One region of the Bradyrhizobium sp. Ses1 genome, then DNA from elsewhere that is predicted to be linked to it. Evidence: riboswitches for the same ligand, from Rfam matches in the RefSeq annotation. Region 1 holds a riboswitch; each other region holds the start of a gene.
The links. Region 1 has a riboswitch for S-adenosylmethionine ahead of AC5ZG5_RS00500 (O-succinylhomoserine sulfhydrylase). Riboswitches for the same ligand answer to the same signal wherever they lie in the genome.
Positions count from the first base shown of each region.

Region 2: another riboswitch for S-adenosylmethionine. It lies ahead of AC5ZG5_RS35705 (hypothetical protein); the one in region 1 lies ahead of AC5ZG5_RS00500 (O-succinylhomoserine sulfhydrylase).
Region 3: another riboswitch for S-adenosylmethionine. It lies ahead of metX (homoserine O-acetyltransferase MetX); the one in region 1 lies ahead of AC5ZG5_RS00500 (O-succinylhomoserine sulfhydrylase).

Region 1 is NZ_JCAMOQ010000001.1:108,740-113,018, forward strand. It holds gene AC5ZG5_RS00495 (SGNH/GDSL hydrolase family protein) at 1-1,008, shown strand, start outside; gene AC5ZG5_RS00500 (O-succinylhomoserine sulfhydrylase) at 1,074-2,258, opposite strand; SAM riboswitch at 2,330-2,409, opposite strand; gene AC5ZG5_RS00505 (2'-deoxycytidine 5'-triphosphate deaminase) at 2,566-3,624, shown strand; gene AC5ZG5_RS00510 (adenylate/guanylate cyclase domain-containing protein) at 4,194-4,279, shown strand, end outside.
Region 2 is NZ_JCAMOQ010000048.1:11,411-15,689, forward strand. It holds gene AC5ZG5_RS35695 (GMC family oxidoreductase) at 1-212, opposite strand, end outside; gene AC5ZG5_RS35700 (gluconate 2-dehydrogenase subunit 3 family protein) at 249-1,067, opposite strand; SAM-I-IV-variant riboswitch at 1,908-2,009, shown strand; gene AC5ZG5_RS35705 (hypothetical protein) at 2,451-2,708, shown strand; gene AC5ZG5_RS35710 (hypothetical protein) at 2,830-3,084, opposite strand; gene AC5ZG5_RS35715 (hypothetical protein) at 3,235-3,462, shown strand.
Region 3 is NZ_JCAMOQ010000001.1:445,387-449,665, reverse strand. It holds gene metW (methionine biosynthesis protein MetW) at 162-830, opposite strand; gene metX (homoserine O-acetyltransferase MetX) at 834-2,036, opposite strand; SAM riboswitch at 2,119-2,198, opposite strand; gene AC5ZG5_RS02145 (chorismate mutase) at 2,505-3,362, shown strand; gene hisC (histidinol-phosphate transaminase) at 3,365-4,279, shown strand, end outside.

The sequences.
Region 1 (4,279 bases):
TACCGCCCTTTTTGCCGAAGCACATGGCTGGTGGCGGCCGCCGCCGTCACGGCGTCCATGCTTGTGACCTCGCCGCTGCACGCGCAAGTTGCGCAAGGTGACCAGCATGCCGCGCTGACTGACGGCGCGAAATCCCACCCCCCATCCGACAAATCGGGACCATCCACGCCGGCCATTTCGTCCGGTGCTGCGGCCGCCGCCGAGGCTGATGCCCAGAAGGGCATCGCCGGCAAGGCGATCGACAAGGTGAAGGAGGTCGCGAAGTCGGCCAGCGACATCTTCCGTCGCGTGCCCTGCCTGCCGCCGAAGGGCGTCTCGAAAACGATGGGCTCGCTGCCCCATGTCGCGAGCAAGCTTGCCGCGGGCCAGCCGGTCACCATCATCGCGTTCGGCTCGTCCTCGACCCAGGGCTATGGTTCTTCGGCGCCGGAATTCACCTATCCAAACCGGCTCGCGGCGCAATTGCACCGGCAGTATCCCGGCGCCGACATCCGCGTCGTCAACCGCGGCCGGGGCGGCGAGGACGCGCCGGAGATGATGCAGCGGCTGCAGACCGAGGTGATCGACGCCCACCCGGACCTCGTGATCTGGCAAGTCGGCACCAATGCCGTGCTGCGCAATCTCGACCCCGGCGAGACCGAAAAAATGGTCGAGGATGGCGTGACGCGCATCCAGTCGGCTGGCGCCGACGTCGTGCTGGTCGATCCCCAATATTCGCCGCGCGTCACCGAGCGTGCCGCTAGCGCCAACAAGATGATCCGGCTGCTCAACCGCATCGCCGAGCTCCGCCATGTCAGCATCTTCCCGCGTTTTGAAGTGATGCGCGACTGGCATGAGAAACAGTCGATCCCGATCGACAGCTTCGTGATCGCCGACGGCCTGCACATGAACGATTGGGGCTATGCCTGCTTCGCCCAGTTGCTCGGCGACGACATCATCAAGTCGGTCGGTCAGATCAAGCTCGGCGTCAACGTGCCGGCGGATGTGCGGACGTATCGGCCGATGTAAGGCTGAAAGCGAATGGAGAGTGGCGAATAGGGCTGACCCTACTCGCCACGCGCCATTCGCCTGAATCACACCGTCTCCAGCGCCTGGGCAAAATCCTCGATCAAATCGTCGGCGTGCTCGAGGCCGGCGGAGAAACGAATAAAACCTTCGCTGATGCCGAGCTCGGCGCGCGCGTCCGGCCCCAGGCGCTGATGCGTCGTGGTGGCGGGGTGGGTGACGAGGCTCTTGGCGTCGCCGAGATTGTTGGAGATGCGCGAGATCTTGAGCCCGTTGAGGCAGCGGAATGCGCCGGCCTTGCCGCCCTTCACCTCGAACCCGATCAGGGTCGATCCCGACCGCATCTGCTTCTTCACGGTGGCTGCCTGCGGATGATCGGCGCGGCCCGGATAGATGAGCCGCGTGATCTTCGGATGGCTTGCGAGCGCATCCGCGATCTTCGCTGCCGTCTCGGTCTGCGCCCGGACGCGCACCGCCAAGGTCTCCAGCCCCTTCAGCAGTATCCACGCATTGAACGGCGACATCGACGGCCCGGTCTGGCGCAGGAAGTTATGGATATGCTCGGTGATGAACGCCTCGGAGGAGAGGATGATGCCGCCGAGGCACCGTCCCTGGCCGTCGATATGCTTGGTCGCGGAATAGACCACGACGTCGGCGCCGAGCGACAGCGGGCTCTGCCAGATCGGAGTGGCGAACACATTGTCGACGATCAGCCGTGCGCCGCCCTGATGCGCGATCTCGGCAATCGCGCCGATGTCGAGCACGTCGAGCGTCGGATTGGTCGGGCTCTCGAGGAAGCAGGTCTTCGTGTTCGGCCGGATCGCCTTTTTCCACTGGTCGAGGTCGAGCCCGTCGACCAGCGTCGACTGGATGCCGTAGCGCGGCAAGAGGTCCTCCACGACGTAGCGGCATGAGCCGAACATCGCTTTCGAGGCCACCACGTGATCGCCGGCCTTCAGCGGCGCGAGGATCGCAGTCGTCACCGCCGCCATGCCGGTCGCGGTCGCGCGCGCAGCTTCCGCGCCCTCGAGCTCGATCATGCGGCGCTCGAACATCGAGACGTCGGGGTTGGAGAAGCGCGAATAGAGGAAGCCGGGATCCTCGCCCTTGAATCGCGCCTCGCATTCCTCGGCCGTGGCGTAGACGAACCCTTGGGTCAGGAATATTGCTTCGGACGTCTCGCCAAATTGTGAGCGTAGCGTTCCGGAATGAACCAGCCGGGTTTCGGGGCGGTAGCGTGTAGCTGCAGACATTAGGACCTCCAACGTGACCATTTTCGTCCTTGGGAAAATGGTCACAAAAAAACCGGCCTGAAGGGCCGGGATCGCTGAGGTCCCCGGCCTGTTTAGCGACTTATTTAACGTGGCTGCAAGCCGGCCGGCTCAAATCACCACGGGATAAGTCATGCTGATATTCGTTCCCGCCCTTTCCGTCAAGGCGGGCATCGGCTAACCGATAAAATCCATTTTTTGGGCCTTTTATGGCTCTAAGCCGTCTTGAGGGACCGCGTCTGTGTCGTTCGTACTGCAAGACGATGCCAATGGGATCCTGCCCGACCGCATGATCGCGGCGATGGCGGACGCGGGCCTGATCCTGCCGGTCTATCCCTTTGTGGAGAGCCAGATCCAGCCCGCGAGCCTCGATCTTCGCCTCGGCGACATCGCCTATCGCGTGCGCGCGAGCTTTCTGCCCGGTCCCGACGCCACCGTTGCCGAGCGCATCGACGAGCTCAAGTTGCACGAGATCGATCTCGCCGACGACGCGGTGCTGGAGACCAATTGCGTCTACATCGTGCCGCTGCTCGAGAGCCTCGCGCTGCCGCCGGAGATCGTCGCAGCTGCGAACCCGAAGAGTTCGACCGGGCGGCTCGATGTCTTCACCCGCGTGATCGCCGACGGCACGCGCCGTTTCGACATGATCGGTGCCGGCTATCACGGCCCGCTCTATGCCGAGATCAGCCCCAAGACGTTTCCGATCCTGGTGCGCGAGGGCTCGCGGCTGTCCCAGGTGCGCTTCCGCACCGGCGATGCCATCCTCAGCGCCAACGAGCTCGATGCGCTGCATGACGCCGAACGCCTGGTCGATATCGACGATGCCGATCTCACCAATGGCGTCGCGGTTTCGGTTGATCTCTCGGGCGAGAATTCCGGCGGCTTCGTCGGCTATCGCGCCAAGCGCCACACCGGCGTGGTCGATGTCGATCGCCGCGGTGGTTATCCGGTCGATGATTTCTGGGAGCCGATCCGCGCGCGCCCCGACGGCAGCCTGATCCTCGATCCCGGCGAGTTCTATATCCTCGCCTCGAAGGAAGCCGTGCAGGTGCCGCCGGACTATGCCGCCGAGATGGTGCCGTTCGATCCCTTGGTCGGTGAATTCCGCGTGCACTATGCCGGCTTCTTCGATCCCGGCTTCGGCTATGCCGGCGCCGGCGGGCAGGGCGCCCGCGCCGTGCTGGAAGTGCGCTCGCGCGAGGTGCCGTTCATCCTCGAGCACGGCCAGATCGTCGGCCGCCTGGTCTATGAGAAGATGCTGGCCCGGCCCGATGCGATGTACGGCCAGCGCATCGGCTCGAACTACCAGGCCCAGGGCCTGAAGCTCTCGAAGCATTTCAGGGTGTGATCGCGAAATCTCCTGTTGCTCATTTGGTACGGTTAGCCTGAATCACAGATTACATTCCTTGTGACCACCATAACGACACAAAGACGTCGTGGCCTATCTCAGGGGGCGACGGCTTGATGGGTGGTCGGTGGACTACACTGTAACCTGTTTCGGGGTCATTGCGGCTTGGCTCGCCTTCAATGGACTTGTTGCCATTGCACTGACCTATTGCTCTCCGGGTGAGCGCCTTTGGCGCCGTCAGCCATCAGAACCTGTCGACCGCGGTCGTAGCCGCCACCCTTCGGAAGGGGAAACGACAATCTTGATCGTGTTCGAGGCCGCGTAGCGCTCGCTTGGTCTCACATGACGCGGGGTTGTGGCCTCGACGCATCGACAGTGCCGGAAATGTTCCCCTGCGGTCGAATCCTTTTGACTGATCAGGGACGAGATCATCCCCTAAAGGCATGTTTGATGCAGTAATTTCATGTCTGATTATATTGAGCGTCGGTATTCTCATAGCCCACGCTATCGACGCACTTCGACCCTAGCGGCCGGATGTCGTCGCCGGACATTTGAGGTATGCTCGGCACATGCAGGATCGCGACACCCTGTTCGACGCCTTGCGCCGCTCGGCCGACCCGGTCGTGGTCGATGCCGTCGATAATCTCGTCCAGAA
Region 2 (4,279 bases), on a different contig from region 1:
TGTTCGGGCCGGAGGAATAGATCGTGGCGGATGCGGTAGCGCAGCTCATCTTGCGCATAGGCCGGCGGGAAATCGGTCGCCGTGTCGCGCCACGGGCCGCGTTCGATCGCCACCACGTTCAATCCGGCACCAGTCAGCTCATGCGCCAGGATGGAGCCAGTCCAGCCCAATCCGACAATCACCACATCAGTTGCTGGCAATTTGCGCGTCATATTCCCGATACTCCGGACGAAACGCGCCTTTGGCGCCTATTCGGGTCGGCCAGCAATGCCAACGGGTGGCAGCGGATAGCGCTCGTTGTGCCGCTCAACCCAGTCGCGGTAATCATAGCGCGCGCCGGGAAATCCGATCATCTTCCAACCGACCATGTCGCGGTTGCCGCCGTAAACTGGGTCAGCGAAGAACCCCTCCCGCGTGTTCTGCAGCAGATACTCGAAGAACGCGCGACTGCTGGTTCCTTCCAGTTGCACCTGATCCTTCTCCAGCGCGGAGAGAACCTTGTCCTTCTCATCGTCGGGAATCTGGGCGAACGGCTTTCCCGCGTAAGTGGCGCGACAATATTTGTCCAATGCGGCCAGCGCCTGGCGATACCGCGCTGCCGGGGTCAACGGCGACTGATCTCCCTGCTCTGGCGTTCCGTCGGCGAAGGGCCCGTGCATGTAGAGCCCCTCGGCGCTGCCATAGGATCCCGCAAGTTGTCGGTCGATAAAGACCGCACAGCCGGCATCCTTGCCCCCCGGCGTCTGCGGGTCCGGCGGGATCAGCCGGTCGACGAGGGCCTCGACGGCAGCTCCTTCCTCCGGAGTGAAATACGCCCATGGCCCAGGCCGCACCGCTGTTGGTGGAGTGCCGGCACTTGGTCCCCACGGCAAACTGCCCTTGACGACTAGCGCGCGAGCAGAGGTCGCCGAAAACACCAAAGTCATGGCGGTGGTTATGAGTAATTCGCGACGGCGCACGCCGTGATTAGAGCGCGGCGAGCGGGGTATTCCCTCCCCGGCACTATCAGCACCGGGGGCCATCTTCCCGATACGGTTGGCGCTCAGCGAAATCTCTTTCGCGACCATAGTGCTCCCCTGGATCGTGAACTCGGAATTCCAAGGTGGCGCATCAAAAGACCAACATAGCACAGTCTAAACGGTTCTCAAGTCGGGTGAGTCCAGTTCAGCAATTCAGGCCGCGGCAGGCGTGGCTCTTTGGCTACCGTGCCCCGGGCTTGCCTGAAAGAGCTTGAGCGTGAACTGATCGCGTATTGCAATGCACATCCATGAAATGGAATCATCGAAGCGGTAGACTTGTTGCTCAAGCAAGAGAGATTTACGAGCGGGTTAAGCTGAAAGTACATCTGCATCAGCGTGACCGTTCAGGACGATCGCTCCAACTTGACTATGCGCGCGCCACTTCTGATCAAGACCGATAGGTGAAATTCCAATTGTTCTTCATGCTACGTTGCGGTCCATTTTTTGCTTCCTCGTAAAAGCGTTTGACACGCCAACTTTAGCCTCGGGAAGCCCTTGTGCTTGCTCGTATGCGTATTCGCGTTGAACGATGTCGCACAAGATCAACATCATCAACTGCGACACCATCGCCCCGCTCCGATGCATCCGGCAGACTACGGCAACAGCGCACCACTATCCTCGACGTCCCGATTAAGCCACCACGCATCGAGGCAATCGGCCGCCCAAAGATTCGTTGTCAGTAGGGCAGCCAATGACCGTCCAAAATGGCAGGGCGAAGCCGCAAACGCGTCCGGTACCCTAATTCGTATTTAGCAAGCTTCCGAGAGCGGCCCGGCTCCGCAGTCGCCCAAGTCCGCGGTCCCGATCCGCAGAGGGGCGGGTCTCTTTATCCGCCCGACTGCGGTGCTAGTGACCGCTCTGGAAGAACTATCCGAACCTGCTATACTGATCGTGCATCAAGAAGAGGCTGACGCCTCGCCGACCTGCCATCCCGGGCAAGGTGGTTTTCCGCAAGGAGATGCGGCCAATTCGGCAACGATACGGGTCGCGCGGCCGTCAGCCTCCTCGCCAGTGCGACGGAGGTTATTTTTATGTCTGACATGTTTTTGGATCGCCCCGATAAGCACCAGGGCGCATTCGTCGATCCGTGGAGTCATCAGCCACAGCATCAAGGGGGATATTCCCGATCACGCGGTGTTTGCTGGAGCATGGCACCTAAACGTCGGAATCGACACTATTCACGAAGCTCTTTTTCTTGCACTTGATGACCGCGGTGACCGGCTGTGGTCGCTGACTACATCCACTGACAACTCCACGCGGGAGCGTCTAACCGCACGTGAGCGCGGCGATCGCGACTGGATCAAGCGGAAGATCAGTTGTGGCTGTGTGACCGGAGCGGCTCGCGCCGGAAGTCCGCGCGGAGCGGCGAGCATCCTAATGAACAGACTACTCCGCTCTCGCCTTCATTTTTCAGGCTCGGAGCCGCCCTACATGGCCGGCCTGCTGACAAGCCAAGAGATGGCGGGCATTGTTGATGCCTTCGAGCAGGAGTTAAGACGGAATACGATGGCGGCAGAAGTGGATCAGCATGGTAATGAGGCCACAATTATCACTGCGGCGCGAGACCTTCAGCTCCAATCCCCGACCTGCAGGCCACAACACGATCGCCTGGATTGCGGATTGTGCGCGCCGAAAGCATTTCATCGAGATATCTGCCTCTCGCAACCAATTTTATTGTGGTTACTGTAAGCGAGGCGGGGGACCGGCGAAGCTTCGCGCCTTTTGCGAAGAGATTAACAGTAGAGATGGCGTGGCATGACTATGAAGGATGATCGGAGAGCCGAGGCTGCGACTATCGACCGAAAGCGACTTACGTTTCGCTGATTATCGTCCGGGACGGCGGCGTCGCCTCGCCGAACTCCTCGCGTTCAACCAACAGCTTGAGGCCGAAGCTGCTGAAAGAAAGCAGGCGGCGAGTCAGGTGCGCCAGCTGCTTGGCGGAAGAGCTTATGGGATTTTTGAGAAGGCTATTTGGCTTTGCGATCGGCCCGGGGGCTCCGTTGACGTTTTTGTTCTGACCGCGCGCGCCTGCGCAAGCCTGCAATGACAGGGGAAATTGCGCCAAAACCGACCTTCATTGCCTTCTCCTCTATTGCCGACTGACATTTAATGTGAAATTAAATGATATATAAAAAATAAAGGTACAATAAGTTAATTACCGAACCTTCCCGGTCATATCAGGTTACTTCCTTTCCAAAGAAGGAGGGCGGCTGGTATGCGCGCTTCAACACGCAGTGCCAAAGAGCTTTGCGAGCAACTCGCGTCAGATACCGATGTGCTCGCACAAAAGATGTCGGATTTGCTTTCGCTTCGAAAATTCGTTGCTGACGCTGAAATCGTCGCCGCTTCGCATGGCAGCATACCGAGCGCGCCGCTAATGGGCCTTGATGGCCCGGCTACTGGCGGAAGGAGCTGGCGTTTGCCGCATCGAACTGTTCAATAGATCTCGCAATGTAATCAAATTGTCCAGCGTCATAACAATGCGAGCACGCACGACGCTTTCATGTTCAATCCGATCCGAATCGAATAGTGGACCTGCCTTTGGGCGAACGGCGCTCCGCACCGCCAGGAAATTTAACGAGTGGTAGCGCGGCAGTGGCATTCGATCAGACTGCGAGCCAAAAAGTGATCACACCCAGCAACGCAACAAGCAAAGCGCATTCGAGTTTGTGGTTGTAGGAACGGAGAACTCTGCTGTTCCATTTCATGTCAATTCTCCTTGGCTGAATTCCTAGCAGCGCGTAGCCGAAGCGTTGGGCCGGGCGTCGAACCGTTAGAAGGTCGACTACACCGGCTATCACCTATCGGTATGGGGCTGATACTGCGGCTTCTATCCGGGCTTGAGCACTGGAATTTATGTCGGAGCCCGCACTCCTGGCGAAGTCAGCCACTTATTAACGTGAGAGGCAGCATCTATCTGGCGGGCCTTCCGCAGAAGCTCGTCGCGACGAATGCCATGGGGCATGCCTTCGGCCTGTTTGCGCAGGCTGATCGCTTCTTGCGTTAGGCGGTATTCGAATGTGGATGATGACAACTTGAAACGTCGACGATGCGACATGCCACTACTCCCTGTTCGATTTGGCGGGAGCGTTACCGAACTCTCAGTCACCGATATGAGCCGGGGGCAGTGCGATGATGTAAGCGACTAGACGCCCTTTTCATCCGGGAGTCGACATGATTCGAGTCAGGCGCTGCGAATCGCCATGTCGGACGCCGAAGTAAGTAAAACAGGGCGCTATTCCCTTCAATCGGAGCCGTTT
Region 3 (4,279 bases), 340 kb from region 1:
GCTCGCGGCAACAGTTTAGCCTGTCATTCCGGGGCACGCGAAGCGTGAGCCCGGAATCCATCGAGCCGCAGAGTTCGTGGAGGAAATGGATTCCGGGCTCGATGCTTCGCATCGCCCCGGAATGACGGAGGAGAGGTCTTCCGGAATGACGGGGAGAGTACTCAGCGTCCCTTCCCGCCCCTGCTCAGCAGGAACACGCCCTGTTCGCCGAACATGTTCCAGACCCACCACGGCAGGTTCAGCGGCACCGGGCGGCCGTAGAGGTCGAGCGCGACGGCGCGCTCCATCTTGACGTGGATCTCGTCGCAGAGCTGCACGAAATCCTTGATGGTGCAGAAATGAATGTTGGGGGTGTCGTACCAGGTGGCCGGCAGATTTTCGGTGCGCGGCATGTGCCCGCCGATCAAAAGCTGCAGCCGCATCTTCCAGAAACCGAAATTCGGGAACGAGACGATGGCGCGGTGACCGATGCGCAGGAGATTTTCCAGCACAGCCTTCGGCTGCCGCGTCGCCTGCAGCGTCTGCGACAGGATCACGTAGTCGAACGCATCGTCGGGATAGTTGCCGAGGTCGGTATCGGCGTCGCCCTGCACCACCGCGAGTCCCTTGGCGACGCAGTGGTTGACGCCTTCGCGCGACAACTCGATGCCGCGGCCATCGATGCCGCGACTCTCCAGAAGCTGCAACAGATCGCCGTCACCGCAGCCGACGTCGAGCACGCGCGACCCGGGCTCAACCATTTCGGCGACGAGAAGATGGTCCGGACGAAGGCTCGTGCTCGCCTGCGGCGCCAAGCCGGGCAGCGGCAGAGTTTGCTCCTGAAGCGCCATCACTTAAGCCCCCGCATCGCCAAGGCCGCGCGACTTGCCCGCCGAGTGCAGGAAGGCGCGCGAGATGTCGAAGAATTCGGGCACATCGAGCAGGAAGGCGTCGTGACCCTTGTCGGTCTCGATCTCCGCGAACGAGACCCGCGCGCTGGAGGCATTCAGCGCGTGCACCAGCGCCCGCGCCTCCGAAGTCGGAAACAGCCAGTCGCTCGTGAACGATACTACGCAGAAGCGGGTCTCGACGCCGCGGAACGCCTGCGCCAGCACACCATTGTGGTCGGCGGCGATGTCGAAATAGTCCATCGCGCGCGTCAGATAGAGATAGCTGTTGGCATCGAAGCGCTCGACAAAGGACGAGCCCTGGTAGCGCAGATAGCTCTCGACCTGGAAGTCGGCATCGAAGGAGAATGTCGGCAACTCGCGATCCTGCATCCGCCGCCCGAACTTGCGATGCAGCGCCGCGTCAGAGAGATAGGTGATATGCGCGGCCATCCGCGCGACCGCGAGCCCGCGATGCGGATGCGTGCCCTGGTCGACATAGCTTCCGCCACGCCAATCCGGATCGGCCATCACGGCCTGCCGGCCGAGCTCATGAAAGGCGATGTTCTGCGCCGAATGCCGCGTCGAGCAGGCGATCGCGAGCGTCGAGAACACGCGCTCCGGATAGGCCGCCGCCCATTGCACCGCCTGCATGCCGCCCATGGAGCCGCCGACCACCGCGAACAGCGTCTCGATGCCGAGTTGGTCGATCAGCATCGCCTGCGCACGCACCATGTCAGGGATGGTGATGATCGGAAAATCCAGGCCCCATACCTTGCCGGTCGCAGGGTTCAGCGAGGCAGGGCCAGTCGAACCCATGCAGCCGCCAAGCACGTTGGAGCAGATGATGAAGTATCTGGAGGTGTCGAGCGGCCGGCCGGGGCCGACCATGGTCTCCCACCAGCCAGGCTTGCCGGTCACCGGATGCAAATTGTTGACATGCTGGTCGCCGGTCAGGGCGTGGCAGACCAGAATGGCGTTGGAGCGCTCGGCATTGAGCTCGCCATAGGTCTGATAGGCGATCTGGAACGGCGCAAGGTCAATGCCGCAGTCGAGCTTCAACGGCTGATCCATGCCGAACTTCGCCACCAGCGAGGACGGATGATCGGCCTCATGGGCGCGATCCTCACCCTGAATCGACGGACTCTTGATCGACTGCACCTTGGTCATTTGTGGCGCCTTCCTCCGACGCGGAGGTCCCGGACAGAAATCAGACCATGAAAAACCCGGCCTGAACAAAGGTTCGGCCGGGATCGATCTGTCCCCGGCCTGTTTAGCGAATTCTTTAACGTGGCTGCAAGCCGGCCGGCTCAAATGACCACGAAGTGCTGGGAAAGTAGTCCCTTACCCGGCCTGCGTCAAGGCAAGTGGGGCCGTTAACCTAACCGTGACCTTTAGGCCGAGCTTGCACCATCTGGCCCCATGGGACAGAACGGGGGCTCGCACTTTCTCCCTCTCCCGCCCTTGCGGGGAGAGGGTTGGGGTGAGGGGCTCTCTCCGCGAACACGGTACCAGACGGATTCGCGGAGGCTCCCCCTCACTCGAAATTCAAGCTGCGCTTGAATTTCGACCTCTCCCCGCAGGCGGGGAGAGGTGAAGAGTCTGCTTGCTGATTGAAGAGAAACGACGGGCCCTAGCATGTCAAAACCGCCTCCGGCGCCGCCCTCACTGGCCGAGTTGCGCAAAGAGATCGACGCGATCGACGAGCAGGTTCATCACCTGTTGATGGCGCGTGGCGACATCATCGACCGCCTGATCAGGGTGAAGCAGACCCAGGAAGTCGGCTCCGCATTCCGGCCGGCGCGCGAGGCCTCCATGATGCGCAGCCTGGTCGAGCGCCATCGTGGCATCCTGCCGCTCGACACCATCGAGAGCATCTGGCGCGTCATCATCTCGACGTTCACCTACGTCCAGGCGCCGTTCTCGGTGCATGCCGACGTCTCGGTCGGCGAATCCATGATGCGGGATTCGGCACGCTTCCATTTCGGCTTCGTGGTGCCCTACGTCTCGCATTTCAGCGCGCAGGCGGCGGTCGAAGCGGTGGCGAAATCGAAGGGCGACCTCGCGCTGGTGTCGGCCATTTCCAGCCGCACGCCATGGTGGATCGACCTCGAGGCCGAGGGCGCGCCGAAGATCATCGCGCGATTGCCGTTCCTGGAGCGCGCCGATCATCCCGCGGCGCTGCCCGTGTTCGTGATCTCGCGCGTCGCCGACAACGCGATGGTGACCGAAGTCGAGATGTGGAGCGTGCGCGTTTCCGGCTGGAATGCCGAGATCGCCCGCGCGCTGGCCCCGCTCGCTGAAATCGTCGCGGTGCCGGACACCGCCTTCGACGGCGCGGCGCTTTTGGTATCGGTCGCCGGCCGCGGCTTCGAGGAGATCAAAATGGCCCTGATCCGCGCCGGAGCCTCGGTGCGCTCATCGGCCCTCGTCGGCAGCCACGCAACGCGCTATACGGTGCCCCCCCGCCCCTACAATCCGGAGCTAGAGAGTTAGAGATGTCCCGCCCCGTGCCGAATCCCGGCATCCTCGATATTGCGCCCTACACCCCCGGCAAGAGCCCGGTGGCGGAACCGGGGCGCAAGGTGTTCAAGCTTTCCGCCAACGAAACGCCCTTCGGTCCCTCGCCGAAGGCGATCGAGGCCTATAAGCACGCCGCCGAACATCTCGAGGACTATCCGGAAGGCACCTCAAAGGTGCTGCGCGAGGCAATCGGCCGCGCCTATGGCCTCGACCCGAGCCGCATCATCTGCGGCGCCGGTTCGGACGAAATCCTCAACCTGCTCGCCCACACCTATCTGTGCGAGGGCTCGGAGGCGATCTCCACCACCCACGGCTTCCTGGTCTATCCGATCGCGACCAAGGCGAACGGCGCCAAGAACGTGGTCGTGCCGGAGACCGACTACACCGCAAGTGTCGATGCGATCCTTGAGGCGGTCACGCCGCGGACCAAGCTGATCTGGCTCGCCAATCCGAACAACCCGACCGGCACCTATCTGCCGTTCGACGAGGTCAAGCGCTTGCGCGCAGGCCTGCCGTCGGACGTGCTCCTGGTGATCGACGCCGCCTATTCGGATTACGTGGTGCGCAACGACTATGGCCTCGGTCTCGAACTGTGTGCGACGACCGAGAACACGGTGATGACCCACACCTTCTCCAAGATCCACGGGCTCGCGGCGCTCCGCGTCGGCTGGATGTTTGGCCCGGCGCATATCGTCGATGCGGTGAACCGCATTCGCGGCCCCTTCAACGTTTCTACTCCGGCGATGCTCGCGGCGGTAGCCGCGGTCGAGGACACCGCGCATGTCGAGATGTCCAGGGTGCACAACGAAAAATGGCGGAGCTGGGTGACGGACGAGGTCCGCAAGCTCGGGCTGAAGGTGACGCCGAGCGTCGCCAATTTCGTGCTGATC